DNA from 3 places in the Conexibacter sp. JCM 18997 genome. Region 2 is predicted to be linked to each of the others. Evidence: riboswitches for the same ligand, from Rfam matches in the RefSeq annotation. Region 2 holds a riboswitch; each other region holds the start of a gene.

Region 1 (4,320 bases), 1.5 Mb from region 2:
GCCCTTCAGCGTGTAGGTCAGCGTCGCGCTGACGCCGCCCGACGACGCGGTCTCGGTCTGCGGGCCGGTCGCGGCCAGCGCGGTGGGCGCCGCGATCAGGCAGGCGATCGCGACGCACAGCGTGGTGAGGGTGCGCATCCGTGCGCCTTTCGCTCGTGGTCCGGCGGTCAGTCGGGCAGCAGGCCGTCGCCGTCGAACTCGACCTCGGCCTCGGCCAGCGTCAGGTCCGGCGGGGGGACGATCAGGTCGGACTCGCGCAGGTCCTCGCCGTCCAGCGGCGTGCCCTTGCTGCGGATGAAGTCCAGCAGGGCGCCGAACGACTCGTTGTAGGCCGACAGGTCGTCGGCCGCGACGGCGGCGACGACACGGTTGTCGATCTCGTTGAGCTCGTCGTGAATCCCCTCGGGCAGCTCGTACTGGCCCTCGGTGGAGATCCGGACGATCACGCCTTGCCCTCTTCGATCTGCGGGGACGCCGGGGCACCGCCGCTCAGCTCGGCCTTCATCTTGGCCAGCTCGTCATCGACCTGGGTGCCGCTGGTCAGCTCCGCCAGCTGGCGGTCGATGTCGTCCTGGCCGGGCCCGAGGGCGGTCAGGTCCTCGAACGTGCCGGCCGCCTCGAGCTCCTCGACGGCGTTGGCCCGTGCGCGCATGTCCTCGGTCTTGTCCAGCGCGCGCTGCATGGCCAGGCCGACGTCGGCCATCTCCTCGCCCACACCGGTGGCGGCCTCGGAGATCTGCACCCGCGCCTCGGCGGCGGAGTACTGCGCCTTGACGACTTCCTTCTTCGTGCGGAAGGACTCGATCTTCGTGCGCAGCTTCTGCTCGGACGCGATCAGCTTCTGCTGCTCGCCCTCGAGCTCGGTGACCTGGGCGTCGAGCGACTGCAGCTCGTTCTGGGCCAGCGTCTTGCGCTCGAGCGCGGTGCGCGCGAGCTCCTCGTTGCCGGCCGACAGCGCCTGGCGGGCCTGCGTGTCGAGCTTGACGACCGACTGCTGGAGCTTGTCGGCCTGCATCTGCAGTCGCTTCTTGGAGGTGACGACCTCAGCGATGCCCTTCTTGACGTTCTGCAGCAGCTCGAGCTGCTTCTGGTAGCTGTAATCGAGCGTCTCGCCCGGGTCTTCGGCCCGGTCGAGCATCTTGCTGATCTTCGCCTTGATGATGGTCGTGAAGCGGCCACTGGTGCCGGGCATCACTGCCTCCTGTCCGCGCGTCGTGGGTGCTGGTCGCCCAGCCTACCGACGCACGTAAAGCTGAGGCTTAGAAACCGACCGGGTGGCGGGCCTTGAAGCCCTTGGTGTTGCGCAGGACCGGGCGCCACTGCGGGCCGGAGTTGCCGGCCGGGTCGCCCGCGGCGCTGGTGTCGAGGCGCAGCCCGGCGATCACGACGAACGCGTGCCCCGGGTTGGTGTAGACGGTCACCCAGTCGCCCAGGCCCGCGTCGCCCCACTTCATGAAGGACGAGGAGTCCAGCGGCGTGCCGTCCAGCAGGCCGCCGCCCAGCAGCGCGTAGGACACGGTGCCCGAGCAGTCGTAGCCGCTGTCCTTCACGCGGGCGTGGCCGCCGCCGTACTTGTACGGCTTGCCGACGATCTCGTTCGCGGCCCAGATCGCTTCCTTGACCTCGATCGGCGCGTCGACGGGCGGGTAGGCCTTGCCGGCGAGGATCGTGGCGTCGGGCATGTCCGGCGTCTGGTTGGGATCGACCCCGAAGGTCGCGCCGCCGCCCGTGGTGGTGGGCGTGGTCGGCACCGTGGGCGTCGTCGTGCCCGTGGTCGGGGTGGTCGACGGGTCGGCCGGGGCCGGGTCCGTCGAAGGAGCCGCTGCTGCGCCTGCGGTGGTGCCCTTGGGGGCGGCGGAGGCCGGAATCGCCACGGCCAGGATGGCCAGAAGCGAAGCAACGATCGTCGTCACAAGGGCAAATGCCCGCACAGCTACCTCTTTCGTATGCCTCCGGGGTTAGCTGACGGGTTAGCGCGGAAAGAGCCGGCGCCTCTCCTTTCGGAGACTCACCCCAAACAACCTGGGTCCCCCGGTCCCCAGCGTCATGCTGAGAACTCGGCGTTGATCGCGGCACCGTAGCAGGTCGCACGGTTTGTTGCACCACGATTATGGGTACCGCGCGGAACGTCATCCTGGCGCGGCCTTGCTCGATACCGTCATCGACCTGATGGGTCGCTTCCTGAACCTCCGTGGCGCGTTGGCGCTCACCCTTGTGGTCGCCACCGCCGCCTCCACGGGGTGCGGCAAGGACGGCAGCCCGGACGGCGGATCGCCCACCAGCCCGCCCGCGTCGCCCTCGGTCGGCGCCGCGGCCGGCGACGAGGCGGCCGGCAGCGCGCTCGGCTTCCCGGCCTTCGCGACGAAGAACACCACCCGCGTGGGCGGCGCTGACGCGATCGCCGACGCCGCCGGCGTGGCCCAGGCGGTGTGGCCGTCGACCGGCCCCACCAGCCGCCCGCCCGCCGTGTCGCTGGTGCAGGCCGACGACTGGCGCGCCGCGGTCGCCGCCTCCGCGCTGGTCGCGCGACCGGTGCGCGCGCCGATCCTGCTGGCCGACGGCGAGGAGCTCCCCCAGGCCACCAAGGACGCCCTCAAGCGCCTGGCGCCCGCCGGCTCCGGCGTGCTCGGCGGCGCGCAGGTCATCAAGGTGGGCGACGTTCCCGCCACGGGCAACCGCACGACCGCGGTCAACGGCAAGGACCCGTTCGAGCTGGCCGCGGCCATCGACCGGATCGCGACGACCGCACGCGGCGAGCCGAGCAAGGCCGTCGTGGTGGTCGGCGCCGACGCGCCGAGCTACGCGATGCCCGCCGCCGCCTGGGCGGCCAAGTCCGGGGATCCCATCCTGTTCACCGCGCGCGACGAGCTGCCCGCCGCCACCGCGACGGCCATCAAGACGCACGAGCGCCCGCGCATCTTCGTGCTCGGTCCCGACACGGCGGTCTCCGACAAGGTGATCGACCAGCTCGACAAGATCGGCACGACGACGCGCATCGACGGCGAGACGCCGCAGGGCACCGCGATCGCCTTCGCGCGCTACTCCGACGGCGCGTTCGGCTGGGGCGTCACCGATCCGGGCCACGGCCTGGTGTTCGCCAACCCGACGCAGCCCGCCGTCGCCGGCGCGGCCGCGCCGCTGTCCTCGGCGGGCTCGTACGGACCGCTGCTGCTGACCGCCGACGACGGCTCGCTGCCCGACGACGTGGTCCAGTACCTGCTCGACATCCAGCCGGGCTACGACTCCGATCCGGTCCGCGGGGTCTACAATCACGGCTGGCTCATCGGGGATGAGCGGGCGATCAGCTTGGACGCTCAGTCCCGAATCGACGCCCTCCTCGAGATCTCCCCGGTGAACGACGAATCCCCATGAGCGAATTCGAGCATCCAGACCGCGTCGACCCGACCCACCAGGTCACGGTCGAGGACGTGCGCCAGCTGATGGGCGCGTCCACCCCCCACTTCGCGCTGCAGCTGCGCAATCGCATCGCCAAGCTGATCGCGCCGCTGCCCGCCGATCACCCCGCGCGCATCGAGGGCGAGCGCGAGATCCAGCGCCTCGTGCGCCTGGGCTACACGGGCGAGCAGCGCGGCACGCACGCACAACCCGGACAGCGGACGCTGAAGTCCAACTCCGAGGACGTCGTGCCCGGCGAGCTGCCCGCGCCGGCGCCCGCCGCCCCCGCGGCGTAGTGCGCCTCGGCGTCTTCCTGGGCTACTGGCCCTGGTTCACGCCGGCTGAGCAGGTCGAGCTCGCGGTCCTGGCCGACGAGCGGGGCCTGGACTCGCTGTGGGTGGCCGAGGCCTGGGGCCAGGACGCCGTCTCCGTGCTCGGGCTGCTGGCCGGCAAGACGTCGCGCATCGGGCTGGGCTCCGGCCTGATGCAGATCCCCGCGCGCAAGCCGACGGCGACCGCGATGGCCGCCGCCTCGCTCGACGTGATCTCCGACGGGCGCTTCCGCCTCGGGCTCGGGCTGAGCGGCCCGCAGGTGTCCGAGGGCTGGTACGGCGTGCCGTTCGGGCGCGGCCTGGCACGCACACGGGAGTACGTCGACATCGTGCGCCGGGCGCTGGACCGCCAGCGCATCCAAGCCCCCATGGAGGACGGCGTCGTCACGGGCCTGGGCAAGCCGCTGAAGCTGCTGACCAAGCCGGTCCAGGACCACCTGCCGATCTACCTGGGCGCGACCGGTCCCAAGTCGATCGCGCTGACCGCCGAGATCGCCGACGGCTGGCTGCCGTTCGTGATCGAGAAGGCGATGCTCGGGGAGATCGACCCGCCGCGCGACCGGCCGTTCGACATCGCCGCCTGCCTGCCGGT
Region 2 (4,320 bases):
CCTCGCGGTCTGCAACTGGCCCAACAGCGAGGTCAAGGTACTCCTGAACACAACCCCCCAGGCGACAGAGCCGACCCAAGTCGATGTCGTCTCGGACGCCAATCCGTCTGTCGGCGGCCAAGCCGGTCACATCTCCGCGACCGTCTCGACGGTCGCGGCAGGCGGCGCCACCCCCACTGGGACGCTGACGTTCCGTGAAGGCGCCGTGGTGCTGAAAGTCGCGCCCTTGGACGCCTCCGGCGTGGCGACGATCACGCTGAAGCCGCTGGCCAGCGGGACCCACACGATCGTCGCGACGTATGACGGCAGCTCGACGATGCGGACCAGCGCGTCCGACCCGTTCGTACAAGAGGTCACCGCTGCCCAGACGCTCACGGCGCTGACGTCGGACGCCGACCCGTCCGTTGTGGGCCAGTCGGGATACGTGACCGCGACCGTTTCGACTGTCGCCCCAGGTGCCGGCGTCGCGACCGGAAACGTCACCTTCAAAGATGGCTCGACCACGCTGGCCACGATCAACGTAGGCGCGGGAGGCAAGGCGAAGCTCACGCTGGCGTCGCTCGCTGCCGGAGCCCATTCGATCACGGCCACGTACAACGGCAACACGACCAAGGCGCCGAGCACGTCGAGCGCCCTGGCCCAGACGGTGCAGCAGGCGTCGACCCAGACCACGCTGGTCTCTGACGCCAATCCGTCGGTCCTCAGCCAAACCGGCTACATCACCGCCACGGTCGCGCCGCTCGCTCCCGGTGTTGGGACGCCGACCGGGAGCCTCACGTTTCGCGAGGGCAGCACGGTCCTGAAGACGGCGAACCTCTCGGGTGGCGCGACACGACTGTCGCTCAAGACGCTCAGCGCGGGAACACACGTGATCACCGCGATCTACACCGGAAGCGCGAGCATGCTCGGGAGCACGTCGAGCTCCCTCAGTCAGGTGATCACACCGTGACCGCGCGCTACACCGGCAGCGCCAGCTGGCCGGTGTCGACCTCGGGCACGCTCGGGGCGTCGAAGCCGGCCACGCGGACGCCGAGCAGGCGCACGGGCCGCGCGGGGTCGTAGGCGCGGAAGAGCTCGCGGGCGACGGCGAAGACCACCTCGTGGTCGGTCGTCGGCTCGGAGACGGTGCGGGCCCGGGTCACGGTGGTCCAGTCGTCGAGGCGGACCTTGATGGCGATCGTGCGGCCGGGGCGCTTCAGGCCGCGGCACAGCTTCTCGCTCAGCTCGCCCAGCACCGTCTCGAGCTGCGCGCGGTCTGCGACGTCCTCGGGGAACGTCGTCTCGCGCGACTCCGACACCGCCACACGCGTCAGCGTCAGCGTGGTCGAGCCGTGGAACTGGGCCCGGGCCAGCAGGTCGCGGCCGTGGTTGGTGCCGAAGCGCTGCTGCAGCATCGCCTCGTCGGCGGCGGCCAGCGCGCCCAGCGTCTCGATGCCCAGCTCGCGCAGGCGCTCGACGGTCTTGGGTCCGATGCCCGGCACCAGGCCTGGGCGCGCGGTGGCGAAACGCGCGCAGGCCTGCTCGCGCGACAGCGCCACGAACCCGGCCGGCTTCTCCGCGTCCGAGCAGACCTTGGCCACCAGCTTGTTGGGCCCGATGCCGACCGACGCGGTCAACCCGGTGCGCTCGCGAATCTGCGCGACGACGCGGCGCATCGCCGCGCGCGGACGCTGCAGGTCCGACAGATCCAGATAGGCCTCGTCGAGGCCGACGACCTCGACCCGCTCGATCTGCTCGCGCAGCACGCCCATCACCTGCTTGGAGACGGCGCGGTAGGCCTCGAAGTCGGGCGGGATGAAGATCGCCTGCGGACACAGGCGGCGGGCGCGGGACGCCGGGATGGCGGAACCCACCCCGAACTTGCGCGCCTCGTAGCTGGCGGTGGTGATCACCGCCCGCGGCCCGGTGCCCGAGACGACCACCGGCTGGCCACGCAGCTCCGGGCGGCGCAGCAGCTCGACGGACACGTAGAACGCGTCCATGTCGAGATGGGCGATCGTCGGCACCCGGGAAACGGTACGCCCCGGGGCCGACGAACACACGTTCCTACCGCATCGAGACCTGGACCGTCCCGACCGAGCCGAAGTGCAGCTTGGCGGCGGTCGCGGCGGTCAGGTCGAACTCGCGCGCGCCCACGTAGGGCCCGCGGTCGATGACGCTGGCCTTGACCACGTGCCCGCGGTAGCGCAGCGTGAGCTTCGTGCCGCACGGCAGCGTCTTGTTGGCCACGCCGACGGTGCCCGTGGTCAGCGTTCCGCCACAACCGAGGTTGTTGCCGTACAGGCCGGGGCCGTACCACGAGGCCAGCGCCGAACGGAAGCCGGCCACCTGGCCGATGCGCTTGGTCGTGGTCGCGTTGGCGGCATCGCCGGCGAAGCGCAGGCGCGCGGCCGAGCTCGTCGCCGAGGCCAGGCGCTGGTCCAGGCGGAAGCGGCCCTGGCCGTCGGTGCGGTCGCGATCGACGGTGAACCAGCCGTGCCTGCCCCGGAACTGCAGCGCCACGGTGCGGCCGCTGCCGCCGTTGGCGACCGCGCCGCGCACGAGCGTCTTGCGCCCGGCGGTCACGTTGCGGCGCACGCCATGGGTGACCAGGCGCGCGCCGACGGATACTCGTCGCTGCGCGCTGGCGGGCACCGCAGCAACATCGGCTCCGGCCGCCTGGGCGACGCCGGCCTGCACGACGCGCACGGCGCCCGAGCGGCGCGGGTGGGCCCGCAGCGCGAACGCGCCGCCGGGACCGGTGGTCCCGTCGGTCAGCTTCGTCCACGTGGTGGCGCCGGCGGGCAGGATCTCCAGACGCACGGGCGCGTCGGCCTGGCCCGAGGCCAGGCGGCCCGAGACGACGATCGGCTGTCCGGGACGCAGCGACGCGTCCTTGACCGCGGCCTGGATGGCCGGGCTGCTCAGATCTGATGCGGGCGCGCCCGCGGCGTTGGGAACGACGATGCCGAGCGCCCCGACCGCAACAGCGGCAGGCACGGCGCGCAGCAGGATGTGCGGCCTCAAGGAGGTCCTCCTTCATGACTGCGGGCCTACGAGGTCAGCTGTCGGGCTCGCGCGTCCGCGCTATGTGGGCATCAGCCCACGATTCGCCCCGTGCCGAGAACGGTCTCGACGAGTGGGTCCCCCGCTCGCCATGGATGGGCCACGGCGACTCGGCCTGCTGGAAACAACGCCCCCCAAGGTATCCGTCGAACGCGCGTTCGAAGCACTTGTGTGCCCGACGTCACACCCCGCTGCACGGGCGCTTGCGCTACAGGCGCGTGAGCGGAACGCGCGGCGTGCCGGCCAGCAGCTGAGCGGCGAGCATCGACGAGGCCTCCCCCACCCGGGTGGGCGAGAGCTCGCCGGTGGCGGGCGACGGCGGCAGCTCCTGCGCGGCCTCCAGGAGGACGTCGATCGCCCGCAGCAGCGCCTCCTCGTGATCGTCGTCCATGCCGCCGGTGGGGATCTGACAGGCCAGACGGCCGAGCGCCAGCGCTTCGGTGGCGTCGCCTCCGCGGAAGCGCAGCTGCACCGCGATGGCCGCGTAGGCGACCGCGCGCTCGCCGGCCAGCCAGCGCGGCCCCAACGCACCCTTGCCGGGCGGGCCACCGAGGTCGGCGGACGGCTCGCCGGCCAGCAGGCGCTCGACGTTGCCGCCGGCGATCGCGGCCAGGACGTCCGGCCCGTAGCCCACTTCGATCGCACAGCGCAGGAAGGCCAGGGCGGCGAAGCGGCCCGAGCCGTAGGGCATGTCGGAGGCGAACAGGATCCGGGACGGATCGACGGTCTCGTACAGCGTGAGCAGATCGGAGACCAGCCACCACGAGGTGTCGAAGAAGAGGTTGGAGAGCTCGTTGGCCGCGGGCGCGACGAGCCCGAGGTCGCTGATCCCGGCGTGGGCCAGGATGAACGAGGCGCCCGGGTAGCGCCGGGCCAGCGCGACCAGGTCCTCCCCCAGCGCCGGGATACCGCGACCGGCGTGCACCAGGACGGGCAGGTGCTCGGCGTCGGCCAGCCCGACCAGCGCCTCGACCGACGGGTGCGACATGACGAACGCGTCCGAGCGCGGGTGCAGCTTGAAGCCGCGCGCGCCCAGCGCGAGCGTGCGGCGCGCCTCCGGCAGCGGGTCGCCGGCGTTGGGGTCGATGCGCGCGAACGGCACGAGGCGCCCGCCCGACGCGTCCGCTTCGGCCAACACGCGATCGTTGGCGGGCGGGTAGCCGTCGGGCTCGGCGGTGGTGAAGACGATCGAGCGCTGGACGCCGGCGCGGTCCAGACCGGCCATCAGCTCCTCGGCGCTCGCCGTGACGCCGTCCGGGTCGTTGGAGCCCGTGT
Region 3 (4,320 bases), 1.3 Mb from region 2:
CACGAGCGAGTAGGAGCGCACGTCGGGCAGCTCGTCGATCATCACGGCGATGTCGATGTGGCTGCCGGTCGCGTAGGACTGCGCGCCCGCCGCGGGCTCGATCTCGATCAGGCGCACGTCGGTCGCGACGTCACGCACCGCGCGGACCCGAGCGGCGGCGAAGGTGCCGCCCGCGCTCATGCCACGCCCAGGCGCCGGCGATCGGCCTCCGTGGCCTGCACGTGGACCGTCTCCGGCTCGCCCGCCGCGGCCGCCCGACCGTCGGAGACGGCGCCGGCGTAGCGCGCGTCGTCGCCGCGCTCGGCGGCCACCAGCTCGTCGATCAGCCGCCGCGCCCACATCGCGCCGCTGTCGATGTTCAGGTTGTAGAACTGCTTCTCCGGGTTGGCGTCGATCGCCCGCTGCTGGGCGTTGAGCACGATCTCGTCCTCGCCGAAGACGCCCGCGACGCCGTCGCGCAGCAGCGTGGTGATGCGCTGGTCCTCGAGGCTGTAGTTGCGCGCGAACGCCCAGAAGTAGTGGCAGCTGCCCGCGTTCTCCGGGGTCATCGTGTTGAGCACGAACCCGTTGACGCCCTGGGAGCGGTCGCCCTCCGGCGCGCCGGTGCCGGTCGGGGCGACCCCGACGTCGATGGCGATCGTGCTGGGCGGCTCGTAGTGGACGATCTGCCAGCGGTCGACGTTGCCCTCCGGCGCGTGCCCCAGCTTCCACCCCAGCTGCATCGCCCAGAACGGCGGTGCCGGCACGTCGATCATCCAGCGCGTCACGGTCACCGAGCGCGGGCCGTGGGTGACCTCGAAGGGCACCTCGGCGACCGACCGGTGGCCGATGCTCGACCCGTGCACGAACGTCTCGTGGGTCAGGTCCATGAGGTTGTCGACCACGAGCTTGTAGCTGCAGTCGACGTGGATCAGCGCGCCGTCGCCCGCCCACTCGGGATCGTCGTTCCAGTGCAGGTCGGGCACGCGGTCGGGATCGGCGGCCGCGGGGTCCCCGGTCCACACCCACACGAAGCGGTGGCGCTCGACGATCGGATAGCTGCGCACGCGCGCGGCCGGGTTGATCGTCTCCTGGGAGGGCATGAACACGCAGCGGCCCTCGCCGTTGTACATCAGGCCGTGGTAGCCGCACACGACGTCGTCGTCCTCGAGGTGCCCCTCCGACAGGGGCAGCAGGCGATGCCAGCACGCGTTCTCCAGCGCCACCGGCGACCCGTCGGTGCGCCGGTAGAGCACGAGGTTGCGCCCCGCGATGCGCCGAGGCAGCAGCTCGTGCTTGAGCTCGACGTCGTACGCGGCGGCGTACCAGGCGTCCTGCGGCCACTCCGGCAGCGCGAACGTGCCGGGCGCCACGGACCCGTTGGTGGACCCCATGCCCTCTCCTCTCTCTCAGGCTTCCTGAGAACCTACCCCGCGCGGGCGGGCCCGACGCACCGCGTCAGGCGCGACGGGCGATCTGATCGGCGGCCGCGCGCTTCCAGCGCGACGGCACCCAGCGGCTGATCGCCGTGCGGTGGTCGGCCACCCAGCGATAGCCGCGGTCGACCGGGCCGGGCAGCGCCTCGGCCAGCCAGGCCACCGGCGCGCCCGCGGGCAGCGCGCGCGCGATCACCGCGGTGGCGGCGCCCCCGGAGTGCACGACCCCGGCGTCGTCGACCACGTGCGCCGAGCGCAGGCGCTCGGGCGCGGGGACGCCGCCGCGCTCCAGCAGCGCCTGCCCCTCGGGCGACTGGATCGCCACCGGCCGCAGGCGTCGGTGGCGGTCCCAGGCCAGCAGGCGGGCGACGCTGAACCGGCAGAAGCCGCAGTCGGCGTCGTAGAGGACGATCACCGCAGCGTCAGGTGGCCCGGGCGCATCGGCGCCCGGGTGGCGCGCAGGACTGCGGTGATCGGGACCCGGCGACGCACCGGGCCCCAACCTACCGAGATGTCGACGCGGGGTTAGAGCCCCGTGGGGTGGCGGACCGTGAAGCCCGAGCTGGAGCGCTTGGCGGTCTGCCAGCGCGACGGCTTGGCGCCCGAGGTGTCGAACCGCAGGCCGGCGACGATCATGTACATGTGGTCGCCGCGGGCGTACAGGGTGACCCACTGGCCGGGCCCGGCGTCGCCCCAGGTCTCGAAGTTGCCCGAGGGCAGCGGCGAGTCGAGCAGGTCGGCGCCGTGGAGCGCGTAGGAGACCGAGCCCGAGCAGTCGTAGCCGGTGTCCTTCCACTTCAGCGTGTGACCGCCGCCGTACTTGTACGGCTTGGAGGCGATCTCGTTGCCGGCGGCGATGATCGCCTGGACCGCGGGCGGGGCGCTGGCCGGCGCCGTGGCGGTGCCGTCGGCGTTGAGGATCGCGGTCTCGCCCGGGATGCCGACCGGCGTCTGGGTGGTCGCGCCGCCCATCGTGGTCGTGGTGGCGGGCGTCGTGGTCGTCGTCGTCGTGCCCGTGGTGGTGGGCGTCGTCGTCGACGTCGGCGTGGCCGCGCCCGTCGTCGGGTCGGTCGCCGCATCGGTCTGGCGCGCGGAGGCGCCGTCGACGGCGGCCTGCTGCAGCGTGGGCGCCTCGGTCGGCTCCAGCCGCCCGTTGGGCGTCAGGCCGGCGGTCTGCTCGAAGCTCAACACGGCCCGCTTGGTGGCCGGGCCGAACTGACCGTCGGGGGTGAGGCTCTCGCCGGTCTGGCGCAACAGCTTCTGCGCCACCTTGACGTCGCTACCCGACATGCCCTGCTTGAGCGTGCGCGCTCCGAACGTGTACGCCGATGCGGTTGCCGGTATAGCGGCCACGGCAGCCGTGGTTAGGAACACGGCTACCGCGGGAAGTCGTATGTCAGGCACTACTGGGATCCCCTATCTCTTTCCAGTGCCTGCGGGGTTAGCTGACGGGCTCGCGCAGAAAGAGCAGCGCTACTCCGGCTCTCGGCCGGTGATTCGCCCCGGGCCGCTATTGGCGGCCAAGTGGTTCCCCCGCTGCCCGTCGGCGGAAACGACGGGCATTCGGCTTTGGTCATTCGACGGCGGGAACTGTAGCGAACCCTCCCGCTGTCTGTTTCCCGTAATAGTTGAGCCGTTCAACTATTAGCTAGACTGCCTCCTGTGAGAATCGCGCGATTGTTCCGCCCCTATCGCGGCCGCCTGTCGGCCGTTCTCGGGCTGATCGTGCTGTCTGCAGGGATTTCGATGGTCTCGCCGTTCCTCCTGCGCGCGATCCTCGACACGGCGCTCCCCGACCGCGACACCACGCTGCTGGCCTGGTTGGTCGGCGGAATGATCGCCATCGCCGTGGTCACCGGCGCGCTCGGCGTCGCGCAGACGTGGTTGTCGACCCAGGTCGGCCAGGCCGTCATGCACGACCTGCGCACCCAGGTCTATCGCCATCTGCAGCGGCTGCCGCTCGCCTTCTTCACGCGCACCCGCACGGGCGAGGTGCAGTCGCGCATCGCCAACGACATCGGCGGCGTGCAGTCGGTCGTCACCTCGACGGCCACCTCGATCGTCTCCAACGTCACCACGGTGCTGGCCACGATCGTGGCGATGTTCCTGCTCGATCCCCTGCTGGCCGGCTTCTCGCTCGTCGTGCTGCCGCTGTTCGTGTGGCTGTCGCGGCGGGTCGGCGCCGAGCGGCGCAAGATCACCCGCCGCCGCCAGGAGTCGATGGCCGACATCTCGACGCTGATCGAGGAGTCGCTGTCGGTCTCGGGCATCCTGCTGGGCAAGACCATGGGCCGCACCGGGGCGCTGGCCGAGCGCTTCGACGGCGAGTCGCGCAACCTGGCCGACCTCGAGGTGCGTTCGCGCATGGCCGGTCGCTGGGTGATGGCGACAATCCAGATCTCGTTCACCGCGATGCCGGCCCTGATCTACCTGTTCGCCGGCCTGTCCCCCGACGCGGTGTCGATCGGCACCGTGGTGGCCTTCACCACGCTGCAGACCCGGCTGCTCTCCCCGATCGGGTCGCTGCTGTCGGTCGGCGTCGACGTGCAGAGCTCGCTGGCGCTGTTCGATCGCATCTTCGAGTACCTCGATCTGCCCGTGGACATCCAGCCGGGCGCGCGCGAGCTGCACGGCCGCGGCGGGCGCGTGAGCTTCGACGACGTGTGGTTCCGCTACGGCGAGGACGCGCCCTGGACCCTGGCCGGCGTGTCGATCGACGTCGACCCCGGGACGACGCTGGCCATCGTGGGCGAGACGGGCGCGGGCAAGACGACGATGGGCTACCTCGTCTCCCGCCTGTACGACGTCGAGCGCGGCTCGGTGGCGATCGACGGCGTCGACGTCCGCGACGCGACGCAGGAGTCGCTGGCCGCCACCGTCGGGCTGGTGTCCCAGGACACGTACC

Evidence for each region. A riboswitch is a leader RNA that binds a small molecule or an ion and turns the genes downstream of it on or off. The one in region 2 is predicted to bind cyclic di-AMP.
Region 1: it holds a riboswitch for cyclic di-AMP, as region 2 does, so the genes downstream of both, ACZ5UI_RS13660 (hypothetical protein) here and ACZ5UI_RS06220 (septal ring lytic transglycosylase RlpA family protein) in region 2, are expected to answer to the same signal.
Region 3: it holds a riboswitch for cyclic di-AMP, as region 2 does, so the genes downstream of both, ACZ5UI_RS25960 (peptidoglycan-binding domain-containing protein) here and ACZ5UI_RS06220 (septal ring lytic transglycosylase RlpA family protein) in region 2, are expected to answer to the same signal.

Annotation. Positions count from the first base shown of each region.
Region 1 covers NZ_AP043885.1:2,685,045-2,689,364, forward strand. The annotation lists gene ACZ5UI_RS13645 (hypothetical protein) at 1-138, opposite strand, end outside; gene pspAA (PspA-associated protein PspAA) at 168-446, opposite strand; gene ACZ5UI_RS13655 (PspA/IM30 family protein) at 443-1,192, opposite strand; gene ACZ5UI_RS13660 (hypothetical protein) at 1,260-1,874, opposite strand; cyclic di-AMP (ydaO/yuaA leader) riboswitch at 1,933-2,073, opposite strand; gene ACZ5UI_RS13665 (cell wall-binding repeat-containing protein) at 2,146-3,372, shown strand; gene ACZ5UI_RS13670 (hypothetical protein) at 3,369-3,692, shown strand; gene ACZ5UI_RS13675 (LLM class flavin-dependent oxidoreductase) at 3,692-4,320, shown strand, end outside.
Region 2 covers NZ_AP043885.1:1,194,389-1,198,708, reverse strand. The annotation lists gene ACZ5UI_RS06230 (FG-GAP-like repeat-containing protein) at 1-949, shown strand, start outside; gene dinB (DNA polymerase IV) at 957-2,006, opposite strand; gene ACZ5UI_RS06220 (septal ring lytic transglycosylase RlpA family protein) at 2,047-2,979, opposite strand; cyclic di-AMP (ydaO/yuaA leader) riboswitch at 3,015-3,171, opposite strand; gene ACZ5UI_RS06215 (amidohydrolase family protein) at 3,254-4,320, opposite strand, start outside.
Region 3 covers NZ_AP043885.1:5,178,338-5,182,657, reverse strand. The annotation lists gene ACZ5UI_RS25975 (PDR/VanB family oxidoreductase) at 1-180, opposite strand, end outside; partial or broken gene ACZ5UI_RS25970 (aromatic ring-hydroxylating dioxygenase subunit alpha) at 297-1,373, opposite strand; gene ACZ5UI_RS25965 (thiol-disulfide oxidoreductase DCC family protein) at 1,438-1,830, opposite strand; gene ACZ5UI_RS25960 (peptidoglycan-binding domain-containing protein) at 1,941-2,705, opposite strand; cyclic di-AMP (ydaO/yuaA leader) riboswitch at 2,831-2,994, opposite strand; gene ACZ5UI_RS25955 (ABC transporter ATP-binding protein) at 3,093-4,320, shown strand, end outside.